Regions from separate parts of the Brucella intermedia LMG 3301 genome, predicted to be linked through region 1. Evidence: riboswitches for the same ligand, from Rfam matches in the RefSeq annotation. Region 1 holds a riboswitch; each other region holds the start of a gene.

Region 1 (7,583 bases):
CCGCCTCAACCGCAATCAGGTTCGATGCGCGGATCGCGTGATATGTCACGGTATAGAAATAGATATTGGTGAAATCGACGCCCTCCTCCGAGCCATAGTAAATCCGCTCGCGGGCGAGATAACCGTGCAGGTTCATCTGACCGAGGCCGATGGCATGGCTTTCATCATTGCCGCGGGCGACCGACGGCACGGAGCCGATATGGCTCATATCGGAAACGGCAGTCAGGGACCGGATGGAGGTCTCGATGGTCTTGCCGAAATCGGACGAGTCCATTGCTGCTGCAATGTTGAGCGAACCGAGATTGCACGAAATATCCTTGCCGAGATAATCATAGGACAGGTCTTCGCGGAAAACGCTCGCCTCGCTCACCTGAAGGATTTCCGAGCATAGATTGCTCATGGTGATGCGCCCGTCGATCGGGTTGGCGCGGTTCACCGTGTCCTCGAACATGATATAGGGATAACCGGATTCAAACTGGATTTCCGCCAGCACCTGAAAGAACTCGCGGGCATTGATCTTCTTCTTGGCAATGCGTGCATCATCGACCATTTCACGGTATTTTTCGCTGACCGAAATCTCGGTCAGCGGCATGCCGTAAACCCGCTCCACATCATAGGGCGAGAAGAGGTACATATCCTCGTTATTCTTCGCCAGTTCGAAGGTGATGTCCGGAATGACGACGCCGAGCGACAGTGTTTTGATGCGGATTTTCTCGTCGGCATTTTCGCGCTTCGTATCGAGAAACCGCATGATGTCCGGGTGATGCGCATGCAGATAAACCGCGCCCGCGCCCTGCCGTGCGCCAAGCTGGTTGGCGTAGGAAAAGGAATCTTCAAGAAGCTTCATCACCGGAATGATGCCGGATGACTGGTTCTGGATCTGCTTGATGGGTGCCCCCGCCTCGCGAATATTGGTAAGGCTCAGGGCCACTCCCCCGCCCCGCTTCGACAATTGCAAAGCCGAATTGATGGAGCGCCCGATGGACTCCATATTGTCCTCGACCCGCAGCAGAAAACAGGAAACGAGCTCACCGCGCTGCTTCTTGCCTGCATTGAGGAAAGTCGGCGTCGCAGGCTGGTAGCGTCCCGAGATAATCTCCTCCATCAGATCGCGTGCGAGTTGCTCATTGCCACGCGCCAGCGCCAGCGCCACCATGCAGACGCGGTCTTCATAGCGCTCCAGATATCGCTTCCCGTCGAATGTTTTCAGCGTGTAGCTGGTGTAATATTTGAACGCGCCGAGAAATGTCGGGAAGCGAAATTTCTTCGCATAGGCTTCGTCGAAAAGATCGCGCACGAAGTTGAAGGAATACTGATCCAGCACTTCCTGCTCATAATAGCCTTCGCTCACCAGATAATCTAGCTTTTCCCGAAGGTTATGGAAAAAGACCGTGTTCTGGTTCACGTGCTGGAGGAAATATTGGCGCGCCGCCTGCCGGTCGCGGTCAAGCTGGATTTTTCCCTCGTCGTCATAAAGATTCAGCATTGCGTTGAGCGCATGATAATCCAGCCCGTCGGTGGATTTTGACGGTTTGCTGCTGGAGCCCGCCGTTTGCAGTCCATCCTGCACCAAGGGCCGAGCTTCTCGCTCCCGTATCAGGGTTGTGTCTGCCGTGTCCAAAATTGTTCCATCCCGTTTTTGACATTGCCAATGTCCTCGTCGGTTCCCAGAAGCTCGAAGCGGTAGAGGTAGGGAACCCGACATTTGGCGGAGATAATGTTGCCGGCGATACAGAAAGCCTCGCCGAAATTGCTGTTTCCCGCGGCGATCACGCCGCGGATGAAAGAGCGATTGCTCTCGTCGTTGAGAAAGCGGATCACAGCCTTGGGGACAGCGCCCTTGGAACCGCCGCCGCCATATGTGGGCGTGACGAGCACAAAGGGCTCGCGCACCTGCAATCCGCCTGAACCGTCCATCGGGATACGGTTTGACCGCATTCCAAGCCGTTCAACGAACCGGTGCGTATTTTCCGACCGGCTGGAGAAATAGACGATCAGGCTCATGTGACCACAGGCCTCAGGCTAGAGAGCTGATCATATCGGGCCGGAAGCCCGCCCAATGGGATTCGCCTGCCACAACCACCGGCACCTGGCGGTAGCCCATGCCCTTCACGAGATCGAAGGCGTCCGCATCGGCAGAAATATCGATGACTTCATATTCGATGCCCTGACGATCGAGGGCGCGCGTGGTGGCGGTGCACTGGACGCAGGCGGGCTTGCTGTAAACGGTGACGTTCATTTTTTTCTCGCTGGTTAGAGCGCATCCCGAAAAGTGGGAACCCGTTTCGGATGAGATGCGCGACAAGACAAACAGACAGAGCATTTCCAACGGTTCATGAAAAAACAGGGAATGCCCTGGAAGGACGCAAAAAGCCGTTCGCGCATCGCGAAATGCGCGTTGAAAGGCACATGACAGGGGAAAGGCCAGCCGCACCAACAAGCAGCCTGACCGCACAAACTATCCCTGGAAGGGAGGACCGGAACTGAAACTGAATAGACTGAACATGGACTTCACCCCGAAGCTAAATCCCAGCAAAAGTGCAAAGCGGTTTTGCCGGGGAATGCGTAAAAACAAAGCGGGAAGTTCGAGGCAGCAACCGGCAAGGCAAAGCTTGCCATACAAGATTGCGCGCCAACCGGACACCCCGCCCGTGGACGTACTCGTTCAAGGCAGGTCTCCTGGCTCACGGATCAACATTCTGCCCGCCTTCCCAGCCTGAGCCAGTGACGTGATGGACAGAACTCTCCGCTTACAGTTGCGGGGGCAGCTCCGGCATTGTCGCATCCATCATGGATGAAACGCACCGGATTCCCGTCTTAGCTTTCGATCCGACGAATCGAAAGAACCTAGAACACTATATATAGTAGTCGAAGTTAAAAACTCGTCAACGGATAGTTGGTGACAAGGCATGAAAATTAGCGGGGTCGTTCGAGCGCGCCCCTCAATAGCGGGCATTGTCGCTGCCTATTTAGCGGGCGTGATCGGTTTCGGCCTGAATTCCGGCTTGATAGCCTTGAGCGCCATGCGGTCCACCAGAGCGGGAGCTATAAGCTTCAACCACCGCCCCAGCCGCATCTGCCTGGTCATCAACACTTCGCGTTTGCGCGCCTGGACACCCGCCAGCATCAGCCGCACGGCTTCCTCGACCGGCATCATGTCATCCTCGCGCACGCCGCTCGTTCCAAGAGCGGCACCGCTTGCGCCATAGCCTACTTTGCGAATGTCGGTTTTGACGACACCCGGATAGACGATTGTCACGGAAATGCCGCTGGGGGTCAGTTCGGCGCGAAGCGCCTCGCAGAAGCCTGAGAGGGCGAACTTCGTTCCGCTATAGGCCGTACGCCCCGGCACGCCGATGAATCCGGCCACGGATGAGACAGCGACGATCCGCCCCCTGCTGGCAGCGAGATATGGAAGTGCGGCATGGATAGGCCAGACGCTGCCCCAATAGTTCAACTCCATCAGGTCATGCATCCAATCGAGATCATCCGGCTTGATTTCGGCGAAATTGGCATGGGCCGACATGCCCGCATTCACGATCAGCGTATCGATGCGGCCATAGGCGGAAACCGCCTTGTCGATCAGGGCGATGCAGGCAGCGCGATCCTTAACGTCGGTGGGTATCACAAGGGCCGAGCTGCCCAGTTGCCGCAATTCGGCGGCAAGCCTCTCCAGCTTGTCCACATTGCGCGCAGCGAGCACCAGAGCAGCACTGGCACGGTCGCGCTGGGCGATCTGCCGCGCGGTTTCAGCGCCGATACCATCCGATGCTCCCGTTATGATCGTCACGTCCATGCCAGGCCCTCCCCTGCCTATCGATCCGACGACAGGCAAGGTACAGGCAGGGCAATCAGTGCGTCCAGTGGTTTAGACCTTGCGCGATAGAATTGCAGCGAGAGCGAGACCGCCGATCAGCGATATGTGCTCCAGCGCCACCGTCATATCCCGGAAAGCTTCTTCTCCTTCCTTCGCCCAGAACGGGTGGGCAACGGGAATGGTCAGGATCGTAAAGACGGCAAGCGCGCCACAAGCCAGCCAGGTTCCGCGATTGAAGATGATCATCAGCGATCCGCCAATCTGCAAAAGCAGAGTTGCGCTGTTGAACAGCCAGCCCGGATGAAGACCAAAGCTTTCCATTTCCGCAGCATTGGCGCCGAAGTCGAAGAGCTTGGCCAGCCCACTCGACCAGAAAACGAAGGTAAGGACCACCCGCGCCAGCAAAAGGCTGGCACGGGAATCGAGGATGTTGGCGATGAAACGCGGCATCGGTCAGCCCTTTCCGCCCGTGATACGGATAACCTTGAATGCGACTGCCACGGCAATTGCTGGCGCGAGCGCGAATATCACCGACAGCCAGAGCGAGGCATTTGCCGCGCCCTCCACACCTCCCGGCACGGCAATACCGGCAAAATTGGCAACCATCCCCGCGCACGCCGTTCCGAAGGCTATGGCGAAGAGCTGTACGGTCGTCATTCCACCCGCTGCGAGATCCTGCTCGGTCAGGGGAGCGCTCTGATAGACGCGGGTAACGAGGCTGGGCCAGGCAAGGCCAATCCCGAAACCGATCAGGATGAGCCCAAGGCAGACGGGCGCGAGCAGCGACCAGTTGCCGTTGCCATGGATCGGGAGAAATATGGCGAGCAGGACAAGACCGGCAAGCGCGAGAACGGGTCCGGCAACGACAAGCCTGTCGCCCCCCTTCTCCTGCCATCTGGAACTGAGGAAGGATGCCACCGTCCAGCCGATTGCCATAAGTGCCGCCAGATATCCTGCCCAGAGCGGAGACTGGCCATGCAGGTGCTGCAGCAGATAAGGCACGTATATTTCGGGCTGCATGCTGAGCATCAGAAGCGCGATCGTAAGGTAAAGAGCGCCGAGCGGTGTCGACAGGCTGAACGAGCGGCGCGGCAGGAGACGTGCCTTGGCGTCGCGGTCCACGACTGCGATGATGGCGATCATGAATATCGCAGCACCCAGACCGACGATCTTCCATAGCGTTTCCTCTGACAGGCTCCCCGCTGAAACCGCAAGGACAGCGCCGGTGAGGAGGATGAGTTGAAGAACCGGAATGGAAACGCGCTCGTTTCTATCCCAGCTCGAGCGTGGCAAAGTCGCGAATGCCACCACAGCGAAAAGACCCGATACCGGCAGCAAGGACCAGAAAGCAGCGCGCCATGCGCCATATTCGGCAAAGATGCCGCCAATCGCCGGACCGATGAGCGTCGCCACGCCGAACATAGCGGAAATAAGACCGATGGCCCGGCCCCACAGGCGCTCCGGCAACACGACACGGGTGAGACCATAGGCGAGCGCGTAAAGAAATCCGCCGCCGAGGCCTTGCACGCTCCGCCCCGCCAGCATGACCGGCATGTTGATGGCCAGAGATGAGATCAGTGTGCCGGCTGCGAACAGCAGGGTCGCCACGACATAGGCGCCTCTTGGACCGGCACTTTTCAGCAGCCGCGCGGTGAGTGCAGCCCCCAGAATGGAGGCAACGACGAACAAGGTCGTCGCCCAGGCATAGAAATCCATGCCGCCAATGTCCTGCACCACGCTCGGCATGACTGTAGTCGCGATATACATATTGACCGCATGGAGAGTGACACCTCCGGCCAAAGCCAGGGCATAGAGGCCATTTTTACCGCTTAGAAGCTCCCCCCAGCCAGCAGGCGCATGTCCCGCAATTCCCGCTGGTGTTGTTTCTTCGATCGAACTTTGCACTGTCGGCCTCCGTGAACTGAATTGTTGCCGACAGGTTTATAGGACCTCAACTTTGGTTGAGGTCAATAGGCTATTTCCACTGGAAACGAAGGCTTTTGACTGTTGCAAAATGTGGCATGGAACGCCGCAAGATCGCCGCCGCGAATGAGCCGCAGCAGCGTCGGAAAGGTTCGTCCCAGATGCAGGGAAGTCAGATGAGATTGCCGGGCTTGACCATCAATCTTCGGGGACCGGCGCCTTGCTGACCGAGGATGTCGTCGGGATTTCGCAACGGGCATTCGGACAGCGAGAGACAACCGCAGCCGATGCAACTCGTTATCTGGTCACGAAGCTGCATCAGACTGTCGATGCGTTCCTGAAGCATGTCTTTCCAGGCTTCCGAAAAACGTCTCCAGTCCTCCGCCGTCGGCACGTGGTCGTGGGGAAGGTCTTCCAGCGCTTCATGAATGATCGCAAGCGGAATGCCCGCGCGTTGCGCGATCTTGATAATGGCAATGCGGCGCAGCACGGCGCGGTGATAGCGGCGCTGGTTGCCCTCTGTGCGCCAGCCCTCGATGAGCCCCTTGGTTTCATAGAAATGGACCGTAGAGACCGCCACACCGGCGCGCCGGGAAACGTCACCAACCGTCAGGCTTTTCTTGAGACCTGAATGTTCCATATCGTCAAACTCGATCATGCCGAATGTGTAGGCCGCAGCCCCGCATAATTGCAAGACGCGTCATAAATCCGCGTCATGTCTCAACGCGCGATAATTGCGGCGTGCCCATAGCAACGGGCGCGAATGCAGCGGCAGATCGGTATTTGTTACCAGCCCGGCAAAAAGCGTGTGATCCGCCATTGGAACGCTGCCCGCCAGTTCGCAGTCAATGGCGGCCGAAGCCCCGAAAAGACGCGGCCTGCCAGACGGCCATTCGCTCCACACACCAATGAGAAATCTCTGCGCGTGGGGAACCTTTCCCGCGAAGGCATCGCCGATCATCTCCTGCCCTTCCGCGAGCATGGCGAGCGAGAAGCCGCCATCAGAGAGGATCGCCGTTGCCAGCGCGCTGTCGCTTTTCACCGAAACCAAAACCATGGGCGGCTCGGCGGAAAGCGACAACACCGCTGTCACCGTGCGACCGTGGGCTTCACCGGCATCGCATGCGGTCACCACGGACACTGTTGCGGCCATCCGCGACATCGCATCCGCGAACTCTCGCTTCGAAACGGCGCCGATTGCGTCGCGGTCTATATGCAGCACGTTTCTGTTCATCATGTCAGGCAACCTTCGGCTTCTGTCCCTGATAGCGCCGGTCGGAAAACGCCCCGCAGCGCTTCCGACCGGCCATGGCCTCACGTCGGGATGTCCGTTCGGCCATATCGGTTCCAAACAGCTATTCGGAATGCTGTTTCAGATAGGCGATCATGTTTTCGAGGTCTTTTTCCCTGGTCAGTCCGGCAAAAGCCATCCAGGTGCCCTTCACCACGGCCTGCGGCTTCCTGAGAAAAGCCTTCAACTCCTCGTCGTTCCAGACCAACCCCTCGGCAGCCGCCTTGCGCATCGCATCCGAATAGGGATAGCCCGGATAGGAGGCGGCCTTGCGGCCCACCACGCTTTTCAGTGATGGGCCGCGTTTGCTTTCGTCGGCATCCGCCGTGTGGCAGACGGAGCATCGCTTGAAGAGTTTTTCCCCGGCCGCAGCATCTGCCCCTTCACCAGAGGCGGCTGTCGAAACAAGAAGGACAGTGGAAAAAGCAAGGGGAACAAGAAGAAGCGACAAGCGCATGGACGATACTCCAGATGATCGGCCATGCTTCTCTAGTTCCTCAACCTTGGTTGAGGTCAAGAGCAAATCTCGTCTGCTTCCTCATTTTTTAGACA
Region 2 (7,583 bases), on a different contig from region 1:
CATCGGCGCCAAGCTTGCCGAAGCTCGCAGGAACCATATTCACGCGGCGGGGCGAACGCTCGGCGACATCGGCCTTGACGCCTTCCAGTCTTGATGAATCGATCAGATCGGCCTTGTTGAGAACGATAAGGTCGGCTGCATGAATCTGATCCTCAAAAAGTTCCTCCAAGGGGCTTTCATGATCAAGGGATTCGTCCGCTGCCCGCTGGGCATCAACCTTGTCGTGGTCATCAGCGAAACGACCTTCGGCAACAGCTGCGGCATCGATCACCGTCACCACGCCATCGACAGTCACCTGCGTCTTGATCTCCGGCCAGTTGAAAGCCGCGACCAGCGGCTGCGGCAAGGCAAGGCCGGAGGTTTCGATCACGATATGATCGGGGCGATCAGCGCGATCCAGAAGCTTGGTCATGGTCGGGATGAAATCATCGGCAACAGTGCAGCAGATGCAGCCATTGTTGAGCTCGATCACATCTTCCTCGCGACAGGTCTCGATACCGCAGCCTTTCAGAATACCGCCATCGACCCCGAGATCACCGAACTCATTGATGATCAATGCAATGCGTTTTCCGTTGGCGTTTTCCAGCAGGTTGCGGATCATCGTCGTTTTGCCCGACCCAAGAAAACCCGTGATAACAGTTGCGGGAATTTTCTGTCCCTGCATTGATTTATCCCTTCATCTTCAGCGGCAACCCTGCCGCTATCAAATAAACTTCATCCGCAACCGCGGCCACTGCCTGATGCAGAAAGCCTGCGTGGTCGCGAAATTCCCGTGCCATGCGATTTTCCGGCACGATTCCAAACCCAACTTCGTTCGAAACAAAAACCACAGACCCCGCGAGGTTAGGCAGCATGGCGACAAGTCCTGCCGTCTCTGCCGCTATGTCGCGCTCGGCCATCATCAGATTGGTCAGCCACAGGGTCAGGCAATCGACCAGCACGAACCGGTCTACGGCAACATGCAGCGTGAGTGCACTGACGAGATCGAGCGGCTCTTCTACTGTCTGCCAGTCGGATCCACGTCGGTCCCGATGAATGGCAATGCGGTTTTCCATTTCGTCGTCGAAGGCGCGCCCTGTTGCAAGATAGAGCGGCTGCAGCCCCGAGGACTGCGCCATTTTCTCGGCATAGGACGACTTACCCGAACGGGCTCCGCCAAGGACCAGAACCGATTTTCCCGGCGAAGCCATTTTCGTCAGCCCTCAATCTCGGACGATGCATAATGCTGGATGAACCCGCCGAGCGCGAGGCCGATCACCGCCCACATGAACAAGTTGGTCGCCAGCGAGGCGACCGCATATTGCGACGCAAGCAGCGCGGGAACGGGAGACGAGATATCTTCCGGATGCGGTGCTCCATAGAGCTGTGGCGCAGCGATCAGAACCAGCCCCAGGATTTTCGCCCAAATTTCCTGACGCAACACGACGAGATATATACCGAGACCGCTCAGCACCACGGCAGCAATCCACCAGAGCTGCCGCTCTGCCAGATCGGCCGCAGGCATTGCCGGCAACTCCGGCGAGAGCCCCAACGCAGGCAGAAATGCCACCGCGAAGAAGCCTGCAACGCCCCAATAAATGCCATTCTGCACGGTAATACGACGTCCGAGCAGCAACGCCACGCCGCCAAGCAGCAGGGCAAAGCCAGCCCCCGCAACAAGATTGGCAAGGATCGTGTTACCCAATCGTCCGAACGGCAGTTCGGCACCTTCCTCTTCGGCATCTAAGGTAACAGCGCCATGATCATGCGGTGCGGCCTCGCCGTGGCTATGGCCACCACCAGTTCCTTCGAAAGTTTCAGCCTGCAGGATCAAAGGCACTGTTTTCAGATACATGGCAGGCGTAACCAGCAACCCGGCCAGAAGACCGGCGGCGAGCGTCGCCAGCAAATAACGGATCAACATTTCTGTCCCCAATAGCAATTCCGCGCTGATGGCCGTCCACCATCAAGCTTTGCTCAACTTCAATTCTGACAGCTATTCGACTGCTCAGTGGCAGGGAAAACCATAGGAATGGCGCGTATCGTGTGCCGAATCGTGCAGCGTATCGGAATGGGCAAGCCCTACGCCGTAAATCAGGAACGCGCCAAGAAGCAGCGAAACAACAGCCGTGCCCAGACGGGCAGCGAGCGGCATTGCGAGTGTGCTGGAAACAGAATTCTGAGTACGTGCAGCCATGACAACCTCCGTGCAGGCAGCAGGGAAAAACCTCCCATGGGGTGCGGGCTCAATGCCTCACGCAACAGGCAGGTCTCCTGGCTCACGGGTCGCGGGGATTGAAGCTACCTTCCCAGAGGCCTTTTGCCTCCAGTGGTTACCGGTTATCCGGTTTGCCTCATCCCTCTCCGCTCTACAGTCGCGGGGTCGGCTGCGATAAAGACGCCCGGATTGGGTCCGTCCGTCGCATTCCCTTTTTGGTATCGCCGGGTTTCGTCCCGACAAAAACCTATTGCATGGTTTGATATTAGGCTTTCGCCCCACCGGCGTCAATCGCGGCAGAATATCTGCAATCTCATTTCAAATTAAACAACGCGTCGATATTGAGACATTCTTCCAGTCCTTCGGCCAGCTCATTCAATGCATCTTCGACGCCGACGCGATAGTTTACCGAACTGCTTCGCACACCAAGCCTCTCCAGAAATTTTCGCCGAAATTCGTCCGCATTGAAAACACCATGGAGATAGGTTCCCATAATCCGGCCATCCAGCGATATCGCGCCATCGTGATGCTCAGCTAACCGGGCGAAAGGCCGCGCCATATCCGGTCCGGTCGTGCGACCGATATGGATTTCGTAGCCCTCCAGCGGTACATTGTGCAGACAAGAAGTCGCTTGCACATTGCGGACCACTTTTTCAGGCGCCATCACCGTTTCTATATCGAGAAATCCGAGGCCATCGATGTCGCGCACATGCCCTTCGATACCAGCAGGATCGCTGATGTGGCGACCAAGCATCTGAAATCCACCACAGATACCCAGCACGTGACCACCCCGTCTCACATGGGCGGACAACTGCCGATCCCAGCCATTGTCCCGAAGCGCCATCAGATCAGCTATCGTAGACTTGGTTCCGGGCAGAATGACGAGACCCGCATTGGCGGGAATACTCGAACCGAGCGGCACCATGACCACTTCCACATCCGGCTCAGCTTTCAGCGGATCGAGGTCATCGAAATTCGCGATGCGCGGCAACATCGGCACCGCGACCACAAGCGCCTTCTTGTGCCCGGCCACAGCACGTTCAAGAACAACCGAGTCCTCGGCAGGCAATCGCGACACTGCTTTCAGCCAAGGCACCAGCCCAAATGAACGCCAGCCGGTAAACCTGGTAATCGCGGCCAGCCCGTCATCAAAAAGCGAAATATCGCCCCGGAACTTGTTTATCAGGAACCCGCGAACCATCGCGCGATCCTGTTCGGAAAGAATGGTGTGCGTCCCTACAAGAGAAGCGATCACTCCGCCCCTGTCTATATCGCCGACGAGAACGACCGGAACATCGGCCTGCGTAGCGAATCCCATATTGGCGATATCACCAGCACGCAGATTGATCTCGGCAGGTGATCCAGCCCCCTCCACCAGCACAAGGTCTGCGCCTTCGCTGACATGAGCGAATGATTCCATGACCGCTGCCATGAGCTGCGGTTTCAATTCCTGATAATAGCGCCCGCGCGCCTCGCCTCGCACCTGCCCCTGTACGACGACCTGGCTGCCCATGTCGGTCTGCGGCTTCAGGAGCACCGGGTTCATATGGACGGACGACGGTACTCCGCAAGCCAGAGCCTGCAGCCACTGCGCCCTGCCGATTTCTCCGCCATCATCGCTGACTGCCGCATTGTTGGACATGTTCTGCGGCTTGAACGGTCTGACTTTGAGACCGCGATTGCGTGCAACGCGGCATAATCCGGCAACAAGAACACTTTTGCCGACGTCCGAACCCGTACCTTGAAACATGATTGCGCGTGCCATGGAAAGGTGCGTAGCTTAAACTCGAGGCGCTGGCAACGGCATGCCGTTCGGCCACCTTCTATGCAAAAATGCGCATCAGTTTATTACAAATGTGAGCAACATTATTCCAATGGAGCGTTGGCAGCCTCACCCGGTTATGATCTAGTTCGGCGGAGGGGTACGGTGCTACAGGGAGGAAACCATGGATGCTGCCGACCAGAATCAGTTCGAACTGAACGAAGATCAGCTTGCCATTCAGGATATGGCGCGAGCCTTCGCCAGTGATCGTGTCGCGCCGCATGCATTGCAGTGGGATCGTGACAAGCATTTCCCCGTCGATATATTGCAAGAGACGGGACCGCTCGGCATGGGCGGCATTTATGTGCGTGAAGATGTAGGTGGCTCGGCGTTGAAACGGCTCGACGCGGTGCTCATTTTCGAAGCGCTGGCAACCGCATGTCCTTCATTCTCGGCCTTCGTCTCCATCCACAACATGGCCGCATGGATGATCGACACTTTCGGAAACGAAGAACAGCGGCAACGCTTTCTGCCGAAGCTCACGTCGATGGAATCGCTTGCGAGCTATTGCCTGACAGAGCCCGGATCAGGTTCGGATGCTGCAGCGCTCAGAACACGCGCCACGCGCGATGGTGACCATTATATTCTCAACGGCTCCAAGCAGTTCATTTCTGGTGCTGGCGCAACAGATATCTATGTGACAATGGTGCGTACCGGCGAGGACGGTCCCAAGGGAATTTCCACCATCGTTGTGCCAAAAGATGCACCCGGCCTTTCTTTCGGCGCCAATGAATTCAAGATGGGTTGGAATGCGCAGCCGACGAGAACCGTCATTTTCGATAATTGCCGCGTTCCGGTTGAAAATCTTCTAGGTGAGGAAGGAACCGGTTTCCGCATCGCAATGGCAGGGCTTGATGGGGGGCGGCTCAACATCGCTGCCTGCTCGCTCGGTGGCGCACAGTCAGCGCTCGACAAGTCGCTGGAACATTGCAGCCAGCGCAAGGCATTCGGCCAGACGATTGACCGATTTCAGGCGCTGCAATTCCGTCTGGCCGACATGGAAACCGAACTCTCGGCCTCGCGTCTTCTTCTCTATGCCGCAGCCAGCAAGCTTGATCGTAAAACCCATGACGCAGGAAAATGGTCCGCGATGGCCAAACGCTTCGTCACGGACACGGGGTTTGATGTAGCAAACGAAGCGCTCCAGCTTTTCGGCGGCTACGGCTATCTTCATGAATACGGGATCGAAAAGCTTGTCCGTGATTTGCGCGTGCACCAGATTCTCGAAGGCACGAACGAAATCATGCGCGTCATCATTGCACGCCAGATGATCGGGCGCTGACTGAATTAATAATCGCCAAGGGAGGAGTTCATTATGGCCAAAATAGCATTTATCGGCCTTGGCAATATGGGCGGGCCAATGGCCGCAAACCTCGTGAAAGCCGGTCACACCGTGCGCGGTTTCGACCTTTTGCCGCAACATCTTGATGAAGCAAGGAAAAACGGTCTCTCGGTCGCCTCGAGCGCCCAGGACGCAGTTGCTGACGTGGACGTGGTGATCACCATGTTGCCGGCGGGAAAGCATGTTCTCGCCGTCTATGAAGACATTGCACCAACGGCGCGCAAAGATTCACTTTTCATCGACTGTTCGACAATCGATGTGGATTCGGCGCGCAAGGCACATGAACTGGCCGCAAGCCACGGACATCTTTCCATCGATGCGCCGGTTTCCGGCGGCACCGGGGGCGCTTCCGCAGGCACATTGACTTTCATGGCTGGCGGAAGCGACGAGGCGTTCAGGCGCGGCGAACCGATCCTACAGCCCATGGCCGGAAAAATCGTGCATTGTGGTGGCGATGGCGCGGGACAGGCCGCAAAAATATGCAATAATATGATACTCGGCATATCGATGATCGGTGTCAGCGAAGCCTTTGTTCTTGCGGAAAAGCTGGGGCTTTCACATCAGGCCCTCTTCGACGTGGCTTCGACCTCATCGGGGCAATGCTGGTCGCTGACGACCTATTGTCCTGTTCCCGGCCCCGTTCCTACGTCGCCTGCCAATCGAGACTATAAACCCGGCTTTGCCGCAGCCCTGATGCTGAAAGACCTCAAGCTCTCTCAGGAAGCCGCTCAAAGCGCTGGCGCTGAAACGCCGCTTGGAGCACATGCGCAGGAACTCTACGGTCTCTTCGCCAGCGAGGGCCACGGCGGCGAAGACTTTTCAGGCATCATCAATTATCTGCGCGCTAAATCTGGAGCAAGGTAAACAAATCCCCATGCAAAAAACTTGCATTGTTTAGATTTGCTTAAGTGTCTGATAACCGTACGGTAACGATGTTGAGCTAGAAAGGAGCAAGAGGCGGTTCACACCGGCTCGACGCTCCGGATCTGGTACTGCGTACCGGAGCTCAGTATATCCCGCCAGTGTATTGTTCGGCGGAGATGCCATGCGTAATTGGCAAAACCGTGCACCTTTGGCAGCGCGGTTTTTGCCGTTCCTGGCCTGAAAATACTGCCGTATCAGCACTAGGCTCAGGAACTGTTAATTTGACGGAAATGGTGTGAGGCTCGCAGCTTTTGTCATTTCCATTGCTGGTCTCCATTAAATTGTTGGGTCGTGAGCCTAGACCTCTTGCCCCCACGTGATTGCCCAATTACACGCCTTTGTTACAAAGCTTTTTGAGCCGTCCGATTGAAATCCGGACATAATCCTGTGAAATGCAGTGTGCCTCCACTGGCGCGCCTGCACAGGCCATATTTTATTCGGGGCAATGAGTTTGACCGCACAACGATCAGCCACCGCTGTTTCCAGCGCAGACAGGAAACTCTTCGGCCTGCCCGTGGCTGTCATTTTCGTGCTGTGCTATTTTGCGTTTCAGGCCGTTCTTGTCACTGTTGTTTCGAACGGTGCCGGTCTCGATGACGCTGAACAGCTGGCGAATATCGGCTATCTGGACTGGGGCTATGGCGGATCGCAACCCCCTCTCTATACATGGATTACCAACCTGGCGGCGTCATTGCTCGGCACCTCGATGCTCACGCTGCAGATCGTCAAGTTCAGCCTTCTCGCAAGCCTGTTCCTCAGCGTTTACGGCGCGATGAAGTTGCTCGGTTTTTCGCGCATGATTGCGTCGGCCAGCATGCTCGGATTGTTCCTCATTCCGCAAATCGGATGGGAATCGCAGCGCGCATTGACGCATTCAGTTGCAGGTACCGCCGGTTGTGGCTGGGCATTTCTCGCCTTTGCCTGGCATATGCGGGCGCGTCACGCGGGGTCTGCTGCCGCTCTTGGCGCCGCGATGGCTGCGGCACTTCTCGGCAAGTTCAACGCGTCCTTTTTCCTGATCATGCTGATTGTGACGGGCCTTCTCATGCCCGAATATCGCCGGATACTGCTCTCCAGGCTTAGTCTCGTAACGGTTCTGGCATTCGCGATCTGCTTCGGGCCAACCGCGACCTGGATGCTGGCGCACAAATCGAGTGTCATGGCGCGTGCGAGCAAGTTTGAGATCGGCGCTTCCGGCAATCTGCTCTTCGACAGGCTGATGGGCGTCGAAAGCCTCATTGAAGCGGCATTTCTATTCTCGATCCTTGCAATCGCGATTGCTGGCATTATCGCGCTTA
Region 3 (7,583 bases), on a different contig from region 1:
CCTTCAAGGATGAAACCCGTGGAAGTGGACGACGTTTCGCGTGCTTTCCTGCGTTTTGAAAACGGAGCGACCGGAACGCTCAAAGCAAGCTGGATCGCCAGCGGTCGCAAGATGCAGCATGATTTCGAGATTTCCGGATCGAAAGGTTCGCTATGCTTTTCGCAGGAACGCTTCAACGAGCTCGACCTGTTTCTCTTTTCCGACAAGAAAGGACAACAGGGCTTCCGCAAGATATTCGCAGGGCCTGAGCACGAACCCTATGGAGCCTTTTGCGTCGCGGGCGGTCACCAGATCGGCTTCAATGATCTCAAGACAATCGAGGTCCGCGACTTCCTGCTTGCCATCGCCGGACAGAGGAACGGTCACGCCGATTTTCGCGAGGGTTATGAAGTGCAGAAGGCTGTAGAAACAATCTACGCCTCATCCCGGGACCGCCAATGGAAAAATATCTAGCCTCTACGCGAAGCAGGATGAACGATGAACTCGCCGTCGACTGTCAGTATTTTCGCATGTATGCCATAGACGTCTTGCAATAGTTGCGGCGTGAGGACCTCCGTTGGCGCCCCGTCCGCAACGATTTGCCCCTTGTCCACCACAAGCAGGCGCGTGCAATGCTGGGCCGCAAGGCTCAACTCATGCAATGAGGCAACAACCGTTCTCCCCTCCTGCGCAAGTTCGGAAAAACTCTCCATCAACCCCAGCTGATGAGAAGGGTCGAGGCCTGCCACGGGCTCGTCAGCGAGTATCATCGGCGTATCCTGCGCCAGAACACGCGCAATCAGTACCCGCGCCCGCTCGCCGCCGGAAAGCTCCATTGCGGACCTGTCCCGAAATTGAGCAACATCCATGCGCTGCATTGCACTATCGACAAGCGACTTGTCCTGCGCATTCATGCTCGCAAAGACCGGTTTCAACGCAGAACGGCCCAAGGAAACAAGCATCTCCACTGATACCGGCCACGCCACATCACGCTCCTGAGGCAGATAGGCAAGCTTTTGCGCTTTTTCCGAAGCCGTCATTCGGCGCAAGTCGTCCCCATCAAGCGAAATCTCTCCTCGGGACGCAACAAGCCCCAGCATAGCGCGCAACAATGTCGTCTTTCCTGCACCATTGGGTCCGATCAACCCGATGAATTCACCGTCCTGAATAGCGAAACTTGCATCGCTGAGCGCAGCTTTTCCACCGAGCGTAACGGAAAGATTTTTTACCGAAAGCGATGTCATACGAGCCGCCTCCGATATTTGAAAACCAGCCACAGGAAGAACGGCGCACCGATGATTGCCGTGAGGACGCCCAGTTTCAGCTCACGCCCCGGCATGACGATGCGCACCAATATGTCAGCCGCCAGCAAAAGGCCAGCGCCACCGAAACCGCTTGCGACCAGCAATCGCGATGGACGCGAACCCACAAGTGGACGCAAGAGATGAGGAACCACCAGTCCTACGAAACCGATTGCCCCGGCAACCGCAGTGGAAGCACCGACGCAGGCCGCTGTACCCAGCACTGCAAAAAGCTGCACACGAGCCAGATTGACGCCCATCGTGGCGGCAGCGTCGCCCCCTAATGTCAGGCTGTCGAGAGACCGCCCGAGTGCCAGAAGCATCGCCCAGCCGACGAGAATAAATGGTGCGGCAAGACCGACATGGGTCATTGATCTGTCTGCCAGCGATCCGAGCATCCAGAACACGATTTCCATTGCTGCAAATGGATTGGGCGACAGGTTGAGCGCCAGCGCCGTCAATGCTCCGGCAAGACTCGTCACCGCGACACCAGCCAGAATGACGGCGAGCGTACCCGCATTCCGCCCCGCCAGAAGCTTGACGAGAAACACCGACACAAAAGCCCCCGCCAGCGCAAGCAGCGGCAAGGCCAGCGGAAACAGAAGCGACAGGCCGCTATAGATAGCAATAACCGCTCCGAACGACGCCGATGCGCTCACTCCCAGCAAACCCGGTTCCGCGAGCGGGTTGCGCAGATAGCCCTGCAAGGCAGCGCCAGACAGCCCAAGCGAAGCTCCGATAAGGAGCGCGAGCAATGCCCGGGGCAGACGGATTTCGCGCATCACTAGCACGATCATTTCGCTGTCATCGCCGAAAAGTGCCTTGAGACTGTCGGGGATGCTGATTGCCGCAGGTCCCGTCAGCAGCGAAACAACGAAAAGCAAAGCCACGAGCAGGGCCAGCCCGACCAGCAGAAGATAGAAGCGGTTACGCTCAGTCACGCGCGGCCTCCGCGAGTTCTGCCACGGCTTCCACACTGAATGGTCCACCGCACACGGTCAGATTGTCTGCTATCGTCACCGCCTTCGCCTGTCTTTCGAGCGCCCGCAAGGCCGGGTGTTCGAAATTCTCGAAAGCCAACGCAGGCGCGCGTTCTCTGGAACTGCGCACCAGAATATCCGGCTTTTCGAGCACCAGTTTTTCCAGTGATAGCGGCGCAGAACCACTGACGCCTGCCTTGTCGGCTAGATTATCAAGTCCGGCAAGGCGAACTGCTTCATCGACCAGCGTGCCCCGACCGGATGTGTAACTGTTGGCGTAATAAAGCGCGACCGTCTTGCGACGGACAGGCTGCTGGATTGCCGCTAAAGCAGCTTTCATCTTATCGATTTCCCGGCTGGCTTCCGCCTGTCTTCCGAGCAACTCGCCCATGCGACGCAGATGATCTTCTATATCGCTGAACGAGCGGGCGGGTGCGAACTCTTCCACCCGTACGCCGAGCCTCCGCAATAGTCCAACCGTCGCTCGCGAGGAGAATGTTCCCGCCAGCACAAGGTCGGACTTCATCAGGAAAACTTCTTCTGCCTGCGCATGGTTGGCCGGCAACTGCCGGGCTTTCGCAGCCATGACGGACAATTCCGGGTCCTGCGATAGATAGGAAACCGATTGTAGCTGCCCTTCCCTGGCCAACAGTATTGCGAGCTGATCGGTACATACATTGATGGAAACAACCCGCTTTGGACTATCCGCTGCATCTGCCGGATTTCGAACGAAAAGGGCGAGCCCCGCCGCGAGGCAGAAGCTGATGATCCAGTTTGCGGATGCCCTTTTCATTCTCTGTTCAGCCTCAGAAATTCCGGGTCAATCCGACATTGATCGTACGTCCTGGCGCAATATAGCCAGAGCTGGACTGATAGTCCTTGTCAAATATATTCTCGACCGAAAACTTCAGTTGCGATTGCTTGTCGATGGAATAGAGCGCCACGAAATCAGCGGTCACATAGTCACCGAGTTTCTTGTTGTTCGCAGCGTCCGCGTAGCGGGAGCCGCCGTAGATCAATCTTGCAGTCAGATCGAGCTTTTCAATCGGCGTGAAATTGACCTCAGCCGCCGCCTTGAAACGTTCACGATAGGGAAGATCGTTTCCGGTGTCTTCATCGATAGGCCGCTTGAAATCCACCATGCCTTTGGCACCCCACTGGTCGTTGAAGCGGTGGTCGAGCGTCGCTTCAAAACCGGTAATGTGGGCTCGGTCAACGTTCACCGGCAACCAGAGATGTGTTTGCTCGTTTTCTCTCCAGCTGATGCCCTGCTTTAGTCTGGTATCGTAGAAAGCCATATCCAGACTGGTGCGAGCGCTGATCCGCCAATTCAAACCGAGTTCATAAGAACCCGATTTCTCGGGGTTCAAATCAGGATTTCCCGACAGCGGATAGTAAAGATCATTAAATGTCGGCGCACGGAAACCGGTTGCGTAAGAAGACCTCAGCACCAAATCCGGCAAAATTTCATAGCTTGCGCCAAGGTTATAAGTGGCGACGTTGCCGAATTGACTGTTGTGGTCATAGCGAATGCCACCGTCAACGCGCAACGCCTCATATTCCAGCGAATATTGACCGAACACGGCAGCCAGGTCGCGGCTGGTTTCATCATAGGCAACCGTGGTGTTGATCTCCTCACGATAGGCTTCCACGCCAGCGGTGACCGTATGACCAACGTTGCCGGTATCGAAGCTCTTCTCGGTCGATCCAAAGACCCCGTAACGCCTGGTTTCAAACCGGTCAGATCCGTTCACGCCCTTGCGGAAGTTACGGCTATTGTCGATACCGGTGCTGAATTCCAGTGTTGACGACCAGTCCGCCGAATGATCGATCCGCGTTCCGATCTTGCCGTTAAATGCCGTGCTGTCAGCCTGGTTCGGCGAAGGCGCTTTGGCGTCATACTGGTTACGCCCCCGGCTGAAGAGACCATCTGCATAAATCCTACCCCAGTCGAAATCCTTCGCCAGCGCAAAGTTGAAGGAGCCCTGCAGAAATCCATCGCGGTCAGGCTCATGACCGTACGCATCCGATGTGGTGAAGTCATATCCTTGCGTGCCGGTGATGGCCGCGCCGAAAGCGTAATCGACACCATCTTTGCTGCGCCCCTGAACGGAACCGGAAACATAGCCGCCCCATGGATGGCTGACCCCGGTAGAAAGACTGCCGCACCAGGAACGCTCGCCACAGGCGCCACCCTGCTTGGTAATGATATTGACCACGCCACCCATGGCGTCGGCGCCATACTGGGCAGAATGAGGGCCTTTTGCGATCTCAATGCGGTCGATTGAGCTCAGGGGAATATTCGCCAATCCCGTTGCGCCGCTTGTCGCGGACGCGGTGCGCACGCCATTGACCAGCACGACCGTTTGCGTGGCGGACATCCCACGAATGAAGATACCAGCCGAAGAGCCCTGTCCGCCATTCGTCTTGATGGAAATACCGTTATAGGATTTCAGCAGTGACTGCAGATCGGGAGCGGCCGACCGCTCGATATCCGCGGAATCGATGACAGTCACCGATGATGTTGAGCGCTGCAGTGAAGACGCGCGGCGCAATGGCGTGACCACGATTGTATCGAGAACGACGCTGCCCTCGCTTTCCGGCAGGTTTTGCGCAAGCGTCACAGACGGTAGTGCAAGAACACTGGCCGATACCAATAGAACCGATGATTTCAAAAGATGCATTTTTTCCTCAACCTGCCGTATCGGAGGACCGATGACCGGCTTTTCCTCTCACCGCAGGTTGAAGTGATAGTGGCGTGATACGCCCTTCTTCCCGGCGGCAACATTTCAACAATGTCACCGCCACGGACAGCCGCGCCTGGACACACCCCGTATCCATGCATGGGTGACCGGATACGGCAGGTCTCCTGACTTTCCGGGTCATCGCTTTTCCGCCGCCTTCCCGATCGCACGATAGCTTTCAGTGGCTTTCACCGCTTGCACGGCTGTGGAGGATAGCTCTCCGGTTACAGTTGCGGGGGCAGTCGCGGCATCAGCCCGAATGGCTTCACCGTGTTCCCTTTTCATCCGCCTGAACAGCGGAACCGTTTCCTGATGATTGCGATAGCAACATGGTTAAGGATTCGCAACTGCGACGAAGCGCAATCCGGGAGAGAAAACTGAATCACATTGGCAAGGAATGGATTCAGCCTCCTGTTTTCAAAGAATTTTCCTATCGCAGGAACGCACGGAAACGCTGGAGCGCGAAGTAGAAAAGCAACGAGCCGATCACTATCAGGGCCAGAAACTGCGGCCACACGACGCTTAGCCCTGCACCGCGAAACAGGATCGACTGCGCCAATATGACGAAATGCGTGTTTGGCGCAGCCAGCATGATCGTCTGGATGATCTCAGGCATGCTTTCACGAGGGGTTGTGCCTCCTGAAAGCACTTGCAATGGCAGAAGTACCAGCATCAGCAGCATTCCGAACTGCGGCATGGAACCAGCCGCGGTCGCCAGAAAGATACCAAGACTGGTCGTCGCAAAAAGCTGCAGCGCCGCACCGACGAGGAACAACGACACCGATCCATAGATGGGAACAGCGAGCAGTCCCTGCACCACCACGACCAAGGCAAAAGCTGAAGCAATCAGGACGACCAGCCCCATAGACCATATTTTGCTGACCATGATTTCGACGGGCGTTACCGGCATCACCAGCAGATGCTCTATGGTTCCGTGTTCGCGCTCTCGAATAAGGGCTGCGCCCGTCAGAATGATCGACAGCATCGTCACCGACGAAATCACATTGTTGATCGCCCCGAACCAACCCTTGTTCAAATCCTGATTGAATCTCGCCCTCAGATTGAGTTCGACGGGTGTTTGTGCGCTGCCGCGATAGCGATTGAGAAATTCGTTCACCTCGCTCGTCACAATTGCTTGCACGTATCCTCCCCCGGTAAAGGCCTGGCTCATCCGCGTCGCGTCGACATTAAGCTGGATCGTCGGGGAACGCCCCGCCAGAAGATCCCGCTGAAAATTGGGCGGGATGTTGAGCGCGAACGTGTCCAGACCTTCATCCATCCGGGCATCCATTTCATAAGATGAAATGAGTTTCGGAGGTACGAAATATGGCGGATAGAACGCTGTCGTGATGCGGGCCGAAACGGGTGACTGATCCTCATCGACAATCGCTATGGCCGCATTGTTGAGCGTTTCGGGCATCGCCTTGGAAGCCGTGTAGATCGCAAGCGTAAAGGCATAGACGATGAGGATCAGCAGCATCGGGTCGCGTGCGAGGCCCCGCAGTTCTTTCACACCAAGGTGGACTATGTTGGATATCCGCATCTCAGCCCGCCTGTTTCTTGAGAAGAATGATGGCGAGCGCCATGAGTACCGGCACCGCGATCAACAAGGGCAGAAACGACCCTGCGAGATCGGCAAATCCTAATGCCTTGGAGAAAACGCCACGCGAAATGGTCACGAAATGCGTTGCAGGATAGATTTTGCCGATGAAAGCGCCCGCGCCTTGCAGCGACGACACAGGGTCAATAATGCCGGAATATTGCACCGCCGGAATGAGTGTCAGCAGCGCCGTGCCGAAGATTGCAGCGATCTGGCTGTTCATGAAAGTGGACAGCACCAGCCCCATTCCGGTCGCGATCGTGACATAGAGCAATGCCGCCAACGCATAGGTTGGGAAGCTGCCCGTAAACGGTACCCGAAAAATGAAGACTGCAAAGGCAGTCAGCATCAGGAAATTGAGAAACGCCAGCCCGATATACGGCAATTGCTTGCCGAACAGAAACTCGAATTTCGTCACTGGCGTCACGTAGAAATTGATGATGGAACCCAGTTCTTTTTCACGGACTACGCTTAGCACCGCCAGCATCGCCGGGATCATCAGCAGCAGAAGCGGAATGACCGCCGGCACCATGGCCACGAGGCTTTGCACATCGGGATTATAACGGTAGCGGATTTCCAGGTTGAAACTGCCGACAGTCGCCGCGCGTCCATAAAGCTCACGCGCTTTCTGCGTCAGCCAATTGGCATGCATCCCCTGAACATAGCCTTTGATTGTCTCCGCGCGGGTTGGCATCGCGCCGTCGATCCACGCGGCGATTTCCACCGGGCGTCCGCGCATGACATCTGCGCCGAAATTCGGCGGTATTTCGATGGCGAGGCTAATTTCCCCCTCGCGCATTCGCCGGTCGAGATCGTCATAATCGGTTATCGGAGCCTGTTCGGAAAAATAACGCGAACCTGCAATCTGCTGGACATAATTACGGCTGATCGTCGTGTCGTCCCGGTCGAGAACAGCGAATTTCAGATTCTCGACATCCATGTTGATGCCATAGCCGATGACAAACATCAGGATAACGCT

Evidence for each region. Region 1 has a riboswitch for cobalamin ahead of nrdH (glutaredoxin-like protein NrdH). Riboswitches for the same ligand answer to the same signal wherever they lie in the genome.
Region 2: it holds a riboswitch for cobalamin, as region 1 does, so the genes downstream of both, OINT_RS07170 (CbtB domain-containing protein) here and nrdH (glutaredoxin-like protein NrdH) in region 1, are expected to answer to the same signal.
Region 3: it holds a riboswitch for cobalamin, as region 1 does, so the genes downstream of both, OINT_RS07370 (TonB-dependent receptor domain-containing protein) here and nrdH (glutaredoxin-like protein NrdH) in region 1, are expected to answer to the same signal.

What each region holds. Positions count from the first base shown of each region.
Region 1 covers NZ_ACQA01000002.1:241,269-248,851, reverse strand. The annotation lists gene nrdE (class 1b ribonucleoside-diphosphate reductase subunit alpha) at 1-1,621, opposite strand, end outside; gene nrdI (class Ib ribonucleoside-diphosphate reductase assembly flavoprotein NrdI) at 1,597-2,004, opposite strand; gene nrdH (glutaredoxin-like protein NrdH) at 2,018-2,239, opposite strand; cobalamin riboswitch at 2,653-2,866, opposite strand; gene OINT_RS13635 (SDR family oxidoreductase) at 2,966-3,796, opposite strand; gene OINT_RS13630 (DoxX family protein) at 3,869-4,267, opposite strand; gene OINT_RS13625 (MFS transporter) at 4,271-5,722, opposite strand; gene soxR (redox-sensitive transcriptional activator SoxR) at 5,913-6,380, opposite strand; gene OINT_RS13615 (flavin reductase family protein) at 6,441-6,977, opposite strand; gene OINT_RS13610 (c-type cytochrome) at 7,096-7,488, opposite strand; gene leuA (2-isopropylmalate synthase) at 7,577-7,583, opposite strand, start outside.
Region 2 covers NZ_ACQA01000001.1:1,491,515-1,499,097, forward strand. The annotation lists gene cobW (cobalamin biosynthesis protein CobW) at 1-664, opposite strand, end outside; gene cobU (bifunctional adenosylcobinamide kinase/adenosylcobinamide-phosphate guanylyltransferase) at 669-1,190, opposite strand; gene OINT_RS07165 (CbtA family protein) at 1,196-1,903, opposite strand; gene OINT_RS07170 (CbtB domain-containing protein) at 1,988-2,176, opposite strand; cobalamin riboswitch at 2,227-2,463, opposite strand; gene OINT_RS07175 (cobyric acid synthase) at 2,511-3,962, opposite strand; gene OINT_RS07180 (isobutyryl-CoA dehydrogenase) at 4,144-5,301, shown strand; gene mmsB (3-hydroxyisobutyrate dehydrogenase) at 5,335-6,225, shown strand; gene OINT_RS07190 (glycosyltransferase family 39 protein) at 6,731-7,583, shown strand, end outside.
Region 3 covers NZ_ACQA01000001.1:1,537,926-1,545,508, forward strand. The annotation lists gene OINT_RS07350 (Gfo/Idh/MocA family protein) at 1-453, shown strand, start outside; gene OINT_RS07355 (ABC transporter ATP-binding protein) at 450-1,223, opposite strand; gene OINT_RS07360 (FecCD family ABC transporter permease) at 1,220-2,221, opposite strand; gene OINT_RS07365 (ABC transporter substrate-binding protein) at 2,214-3,053, opposite strand; gene OINT_RS07370 (TonB-dependent receptor domain-containing protein) at 3,067-4,944, opposite strand; cobalamin riboswitch at 5,103-5,326, opposite strand; gene OINT_RS07375 (ABC transporter permease) at 5,435-6,547, opposite strand; gene rbbA (ribosome-associated ATPase/putative transporter RbbA) at 6,549-7,583, opposite strand, start outside.